DNA from 2 places in the Cupriavidus sp. 05L310 genome. Region 2 is predicted to be linked to the other one. Evidence: predicted binding sites of a transcription regulator. Region 2 holds the regulator's gene; the other holds the start of a gene.

Region 1 (3,874 bases), on a different contig from region 2:
TTGCCTTGTTCCTGCGCAGCACGCCGGCCACTTCGGCCTGGCAGCAAGGCACCACCACGATGTATTTGGCGCGCTTCTCCAGCGCGAAGCGGATCGCATCGTCCGTGGCCGTATTGCAGGCGTGCAGGGCGGTGACGATGTCGATGGTGGGCGGCAGTTGCGGCGAGGTGATCGAATCGGCCACCGACAGGTTCAGGAACGACATGCCCTTGAAGCCCAGCCGGCTGGCAAGCTCCTGCGAACTGCGCACCAGTTCCTCGCGCGTCTCGATGCCGTAGATGTGCGACTGGTCGAGCTGCTCCTTGAAGAACAGGTCGTACAGGATAAAGCCCAGGTAGGACTTGCCGGCGCCGTGGTCGACCAGCGTCACGTCGGGGTGATCCTGTTTGAGATCCTGCAGCAGCGGCTCGATGAACTGGAACAGGTGATAGACCTGCTTGAGCTTGCGGCGGCTGTCCTGGTTCATCTTGCCGTCGCGCGTGAGGATATGCAGCGCCTTGAGCAGCTCGATGGACTGGCCGGGACGGATTTCGTTGGGGCTGGACGCCGGTGCGGCGGGCGTCTTGGACGCCGGGGACTTCTGGGCCATCTGGGATGTTTCGAACCTGGGAAAAGCGGTGAGGCGTGCGCCAAAGCCGGACGACGCTGCGCCGGCACAGCGAGAGTTTACCGAAAGTCGCGCCAGGCCGGGCGAGTGATGGAAGCGGCGCATGCCGGTCCGGCCGGCAATGGCGCGTCAGTGCAGGCAGTAATCCACCGGCGCGAGCGGCGGCGGCAACTCGGTTTCGCCCAGTGCTTCCTTCATGCCGATCTCGATGGCGCGGCACAGCGCGTCGAGCGGCAGGTCGTTGGGGCTGGTGCCGAACGGCTCTTCCAGTTCATCGCCCAGCGCATCGAGGCCGAAGAAGGTATATGCCACGATCGCCACCACGATGGGCGTGACAAAGCCGATGGTATCGACCAGCCCGAACGGCAGCAGGAAGCAATACAGGTATGCGGTGCGGTGCAGCAGCAGCGTGTATGAGAAGGGGATGGGCGTGTTGCGGATGCGATCGCATGCCACCGCCGTGGCCACCATGTGCGACAAAGTGTCGTCGATGCCGGCGGCAAGGCAAGGATCGACACGGCCTTGCCGCACGCAAAGGCCCAGATCCTCGCCCATGCCCATCATCAGCGCGGCTGGGGCGTTGGTGCTGCGCTGCAGTGCAGCAAGCTCCGCGGGCCGCAGCCAGGATCGCTCCAGCCCGGTATCCGCACTGCTGCCGCGCAGGCGGTTGCGCAGCGCGTAGGCATAAGCCATGGCGCGCGAGATCATGCGAACCCGCACATCGTCCAGCCCGGCCGGGGCAGCGGCGGCGCTACCCGGCGCCTCGGCAATCAGGCCGAGGCATTGCCGAGCCAGGTTCTGGCTGCGTACCACCAGGTCTCCCCACAGCTTGCGGCCTTCCCAGAAACGGTCGTAGGCGGCGGTATTGCGAAAGCCCAGGAAGATGGCCAGCGGCAAGCCGATCAGCGTGAAGGGAATGGCCGTGAGGGTGATCTTGTGCTGGAAAAACGCACCGTGGCTGAGCGTGACGCCTACCGCCACCACCAAGTTCACCAGCAGCGCGCGCCAGATGCGGGGCAGGACCGAGCCTCGCAGGACCAGGAACAGCTTCAGTCCCGAGGGGCGTTCTCGCACGATCATCAGTGATCCTCTTTGCTACGGTGTGGCATTCCGTCGATGGACGGAAGTGTACATTTTCCGCCGCTGGCGGTGGAGCGTCCGCCGGCCAAGTCACCCGGCTCAAGTTTTCCGCGAAACGGCCGTTGGTGTTGTGTGCGCCAGAAAGGACATAGACCCTTCGGCGCGCAAATGACACCCGGCCCAGGGGCCTGCCCGGCAGGCCCGAGCATCCGGTGGCCGAGCCAACCCAGGCGTGCCGCCAGGTACGCAGCGCCAGCCATCGGCAGCATGCCGCCTCGCCATATAACCAGCGCCGGATATGCGGCGCAGGGGCGCGGCGATACCCGGGCCGGGACCGCGGGCGGCGCGGAAGACGGGGCCGCGCCGCCCGGACACGATCCATCAAGGGAAGAACTGAATGGAAAACCGGGGACAAGACACAGTAGCCGGCGTAGCCGCAGGCTTGCAGGTCAGCCTGGATGAAGGCACGCGACAGTTGCGCGCAATATTCGCCGTTGCACCGGGCCGGCTGCCGCCGGACCGCGCGGGGCTGGAAGCGGTACTGGCCGGTGGCGGCTGGGCCGAGGCCAGGATGGACACGGCCGCGATCGGCGCCTTTCTCGCGCAATGCCAGCGTGCCACGGAGGGCATGCCGGTAGAAGCGTTGATCGGCCAGTTGACGGACGGCTACTTCGAACTCAGCGTCAGCAGCGACAACCTGAGCGTACGGCTTAACCTGCTGCCGCCGCAGGGCGGCCGCGCGGTCACGCGGGACGACATCCGCACCGCGCTGGCCGAGCGCGGCGTCGTTGCGGAGCCGGACCGGGAGGTGCTGCGCGGCGCGGTCGAAGCGGGCCTGTGCGACGGACTGGAAATCGCCACGGGACGCGCCGCGCTGCCCGGCACGCCGGCTCGCTTCGAGAGCCTGCTGGCGCCGCGCAAGCCGCTGGTGGCAGAGGATGAAAGCGGCCGCATCGATCTGCGCGACCTCGGATCCTTAATGCTGGTCAACCCAGGCACGCCGCTGATGCGGCGTATCCCGGCTCGTCAGGGCACCGATGGCGTCGATGTCTTCGGCAAGACCGTGGCAGCCGTACCCGCCGCCGATCCGCCGTTCGCGGAAGGCCTGACCGGGGTGGCCCCCGATCCTGCGGATCCGGAGGTCCTGCTGGCGGCTATTTCCGGCTCGCCGGTGTTGTCGGCGCAAGGCGCCAGCGTGAGCCCGGTGGTCGATGTCGAGGCGGTGGACATGCACTCAGGCAATGTCACGTTCGACGGCACCCTGCGTGTCAACGGCGACATCAAGACCGGCATGACCGTGCGCGTGACCGGCGACGTGATCGTCAGCGGCACCATCGAGGCCGCCCATGTGGAGGCGGGCGGCAACGTGGTGGTGAAAGGCGGCATCATCGGCAAGGCCGAAGGCGCTCACCAGAGTGCCGACAACGCCGCCACCGAGGCGCGGGTACGCTGCAAGGGCTCGTTGCATGCGCGCTTTATCGAAAGCGCGGTGGTGGAGGCCGGCACCGAGGTCAAGGTGGAAAGCGGCATTCGCCAAAGCGATGTCGCGGCCGGGACCAGCATCGTCGCCGGCAGCCCCAAGGGCGGCCAGGGCAATATCACCGGGGGACGCTGCCGGGCGCAACTGGCCGTGCGTACCGCCATCCTCGGTGGCGCCGCAGGCGCGGCCACCATCGTGCAGGTCGGAACCAACCCCTATGCCGAAGCCGAGAAGGCCGAGGCCGAGGCCCAGCGCCAGAAGCTGGAAGCCGAGCAGGGCAAGGTGCAGCAACTGGTCAGCTTCTTCGCCAAGCATCCCGAGAAAGCCGTCGGCGACCTGCGCGAGAAGGCGCGCGCCACCCTGTTCAAGCTCACCCGCGACTCGATCGAACTCGACTCCAGGCTGGCCAAACTGGCCGAAAAGCTGCGCCCGTCTCCCGAAGCCGTGATCGAAGTAAGCCGGCGTATCCATGGTGGGGTCAGCCTGCACATCGGGCAGAAGTCGATGAAGATCATGGAGGACAAGCCGGGCGGCCAGATCCGGCTGGTGGAGGATCGCATCGCGCTGGTCTGAAACCCGCTGCCTGGCGGCGTTTTGCGCTCCGCCGGCAGCTGGCAGCCGGTTGGCCGCGCCAGGGGCATGACCACTTGGTCAGGTTGCGCGCAAGTCTCCCGGCTCATTTTGCAGAAATTTCTCCTTGTAGATTA
Region 2 (3,874 bases):
CCGCGCGCACCGCGCGCGATGCCAATGCGCTCAATTCCGCCGTGGTGGACGCGCATCTTGAATTCACCGAAGAAGCGATCCTGGCGCTGCGTCAGCGTGGCGATAATGCGACGCTCTACGGGAAGGATGGACGGACGCAGACTGGGCCGCAAGGGGTCAGCCTGGCCAGCGGCTGATGGTTTCCGGATCTTGATTCCGGATCCGACCTGGACTGCCACTGGTTAGTCCGCAACATCAAGAAGCGGTTCTAGGAACCACCCGGATCAAAGGCCGCTTGGCAACAGAAGGCGACAGCGCATCCCCCTCAGGCCACCCCGGGCAGTGAGGTGAAACCACCTTTGACGTTCACCGGCAGGTATCAACGCTCGGCGAGCGGCAACCGTGCTGCGCGAAGCGAGTCAATGCGCCAATCAGCGGCGTACCTTCGAGATCCCCGACATACAAGCCCGGCCCTTGCGCACCGAACACCGGATTGCTCCAGCGCAACATTGGACAACAGCGCTCCCGTCAAACCCCGAAGGCTCTAAGGCTCGAAACCGTGAAGGAATTGCAAGAAGAAGCGATGCCGCCAGAACCACGATCGGTGTAGCCGTGGGGAGCGCCCGAGGGGCGGGCCACACCCCAACGCGATGCGAAGCGAGCCGTCAAGGTGTACCAGGCCGTATGGGGCGCCTCGGGATCCGGCGAAAAGAGCGGAAAAGAGGGACCCATGTTTGAGTATCCCCTTAAGGCGATGCGAGTTTGGGTCCCGGCCGCTCTTTTCGCTGGATCCCGAGGGGGTGTCGCCCCATCCGGTGCGCTTCTTTGCCTACTTTCTTGGCAAGACAAGAAAGTAGGTCGCCCCCCGCAGGGGGGTGAAACCGCCTTTGACGTTAAGCTTTTGAATTTATGTTTTTATAACCCACCGCCGCCAGCAACAGCAACATCACCTAAAACTAACCGTAACCTGATTCGACTGCCCCAACAACACCGGCATCAGCGCCCCCCGCCCAGGCACCTGAAACGCAAACACAAACCCCTTGGCCGCATCATCCCCGCTAAACGCCTCGGTAAGCCCCTCCGCCCCCGGCAACAACACACAACGCTGCGCATTGCACAAATAAGCCTGCAGCTCATTAGGCGGCGTACTAGCAAAACTATATCGCCACCGCACGGTAGTAATAGCCCCCTCCGCCTGCGGCAAGTAACCGGTAGGCAAGATCGGCGGCGACACCGTACGCAACCCTTTGCCATGCAGCGCAGGCCCGTTCACGGAAGCCGACCAGGAATGCAGCGGCCCGGCGGGCGCGGCCCAGGCCGCGCAGCAGGCCGCGGCCAGCACCGCAGCGCCAAGACGATGGCACCAGCCCCTCATAGCAAGCCGCGCAGCTGCGAACGAAGCCGCGTAATAGCCTGGCTGCGAATCTGGCAGACCCGCGACTCCGTCACCTCCAGCACCGCCCCGATCTCACGCAAATTGAGCTCCTGGTCGTAGCACAACGACAGCACCAGCTTTTCCCGCTCCGGCAGCCGCTCGATGGCACGGATCAGCGCTTCGCGCATGCCGCTTTCCATCAGCACAGTGAGCGGGTTGCCATCGTCGCTGACGCTCAGGTGCCGGTCCAGGAAGTCCTCTTCGCCGGAGCGCTCGAAGTCCTCGTAGTGCAGCAGCTGGCAGCCATAGACTTCATTGAGCAGTGTCTGGTATTCGTCGAGCGGCAGCTCAAGCTCCTGCGCCACTTCGGAGTCGAGCGGCGCGCGGCCCAGCGTTTGCTCCAGGCCGCGCACGGTGCGTTCGATGCGCCGGGTGAACTGGCGCAGGCTGCGCGACTGCCAGTCATTGGCGCGCACCTCGTCAAGCATGGCGCCGCGGATGCGCTGGCTGGCATAGGTCTCGAAACGCGCACCGTGGGTGTCCTCGTAACGCTTGGCGGCATCGAGCAAGCCGATCATGCCAGCCTGGATCAAGTCATCGAGCTGCACGCTGGCAGGCAGCTTGGCTGCCAGTTGCAGGGCGATACGACGCACCAGCGAGGCATGCGCCGTCACGGTGTCGGTCTGTTCGAGCTTTCCCTGAATCGTGTACATGGTGGAATTCTCGTGAGTCCTGGCTGCAGGCCCAGGCGTTTAAGCCAGGGCCGGGGCTGACGGCGCCAGCGGCGCCGTCGGGGTTGAACGGGAATCGGTGGACAAGGGCCAGTTGGCAATGCCCGTGGCGATGCGGCGTAGCGCGGCGGTAGCGGGCGCCGCGGGAAAGGCCTCCACCACGCAGCGGCCTAGTGCCACGCTGCGTTCCACCAGCGGGTCGTACGGCAGGCTGCCGGCGGGGCTCGCCTCGACGCCGAGATACTGGCTGGCGGTGCGCGCCAGGTTGCCCAGCACGGCACTCGCGGCGGCATCGCTGGCGGCGGCGTTGATCACCAGGTGGAAGCGCCGGCAGGCGTACAGGTGATTGAGCCGCTTGATGCAGGCATAGGCGGCCTTGATCGAGGCCGGCTCCGCGCGCAGCACCACAACGAGGTTGTGCGCCGTGCCGGCTACCTGCGACAAGCCGCCGTCTGCGTCGCTGCGGGCATCGGTGAGCACAGTGCGAAAGCCATTCAGCGCCTGCAGTCCGCCACCGGCCTGCGGACTGCCGGGCAACACCGCGATGGTGCCGGCCGGGCGCTTGCCCAGCGCGGCTTCCAGCGTCACGGTGCCGCCCAGCACGGCAGCCAGGGTGCCTTCCGGCATGGCGCCGGCAAGGCGGGTCGCGCGGGCGCCGAAGCGGTCTTCATCGATGAGCAGGACGCGCTCGCCTTGCATGGCGAGTGCGTTGGCCAGCCCCAGGGCCACCGTGGTGGCGCCGGCACCGGCATCGCTCGCGACCACCGCGATGCGGCGCGTGGCGCGGGGCGCCAGCATGCGCCGCAAGCTTTCCGCCTGGTCGGAGGCGAGTGAAGTCACGTCTTATTCTCCCTGCGTCAGCGTTTGCAACACGCGGCTGCCGTTCATGCTCGCTTCGAGCAGGCCGGCGGCGTCGCCGGGATGAAAGGCCTCCTGCGGCGCTTCGTGGGTGGCGGACGGCGTGGCGCGGCCACCTCGGCCGGGGTAGTTCTCCAGCACGCCGAGCAAGGCCAGCAAACGGCCGAGGCCTTCCACCAGCACGGCGGCGGCCGGCATCTGGCGGGCGGGCGCGCGGCCGGTCAGCCGCGCCAGGAACGCGGCGGCGCTGTCGTCGCACGCTTGCTCCAGCCGCAGCGCGGCTACCGCCATCTGCAGGGCGAGCAGACGCGCGCAGGCTTGCGCTTCGGCCAGCGAGGATTCGTTGCCGCCTGCCTGCCCGCCCTGCCCCAGGTGATCCATTGCGTGGCGCAGCGTGCGAAGTTGCGCTTCGCCGGCTTCAGCCCAGCGGGCCCAGCGGGCCAGTTGCACGCCCTCGGCCGACAACGCCGGGTCGCACAGCAGGTAGTGAACCGCTAGCGTCTGGCCGTTCTCGCGATCGACCACGCGCGACACCAGCAGGCCGGCCTCGATGCCGCTCTCGGCGGCGCCGCGCGTGCCACGTGCCTGGCCCTCAAGCACGCGCACCGGCGTTTGCGCGATCCACTGCACGGCGTCGCGGCCGCGATAGTCCATATCTTCCACCGCGTGGAAGGTCAGCGTTTCGGCCAGCGCATCGAGCTTGACGGCCGCGCCACCGCTGACCACGCGCGTGGTCTTGCGCGCGGTGGCAAGCCAGCGCTCGCCGGCTTGCTGCCAGCGCGCCAGCGTGGCGGCGGCGGGCATGGCATCCAGCAGATTGACCACGGTACGGGCGGCGGCGATGGCGGCGCACAGGGTGGCAGCGTCGGCTTCCCATCCGCCTTGCCCGGCTTGCAGCGCCGGGCCGGTGCGGCCGGCGGGCGCGGCGGCG

Evidence for each region. The regulator FliA, encoded in region 2, starts transcription of late flagellar genes. The targets are predictions, from matches to a motif close to CTAAAGTTTNNNNNNNNNNNGCCGNTA.
Region 1: a site for FliA is predicted at 1,786-1,812, ahead of AC1DS6_RS08590 (DUF342 domain-containing protein). Genes of this name have one in related genera too.

The regions. Positions count from the first base shown of each region.
Region 1 is NZ_JBFTOX010000009.1:92,810-96,683, reverse strand. Features, by position in the region: gene AC1DS6_RS08600 (class I SAM-dependent methyltransferase) at 1-589, opposite strand, end outside; gene AC1DS6_RS08595 (bestrophin family protein) at 737-1,687, opposite strand; gene AC1DS6_RS08590 (DUF342 domain-containing protein) at 2,085-3,740, shown strand.
Region 2 is NZ_JBFTOX010000006.1:16,568-20,441, reverse strand. Features, by position in the region: gene AC1DS6_RS05255 (flagella synthesis protein FlgN) at 1-176, shown strand, start outside; gene AC1DS6_RS05250 (flagellar protein FlhE) at 926-1,354, opposite strand; gene AC1DS6_RS05245 (RNA polymerase sigma factor FliA) at 1,351-2,067, opposite strand; gene AC1DS6_RS05240 (MinD/ParA family ATP-binding protein) at 2,107-2,925, opposite strand; gene flhF (flagellar biosynthesis protein FlhF) at 2,929-3,874, opposite strand, start outside.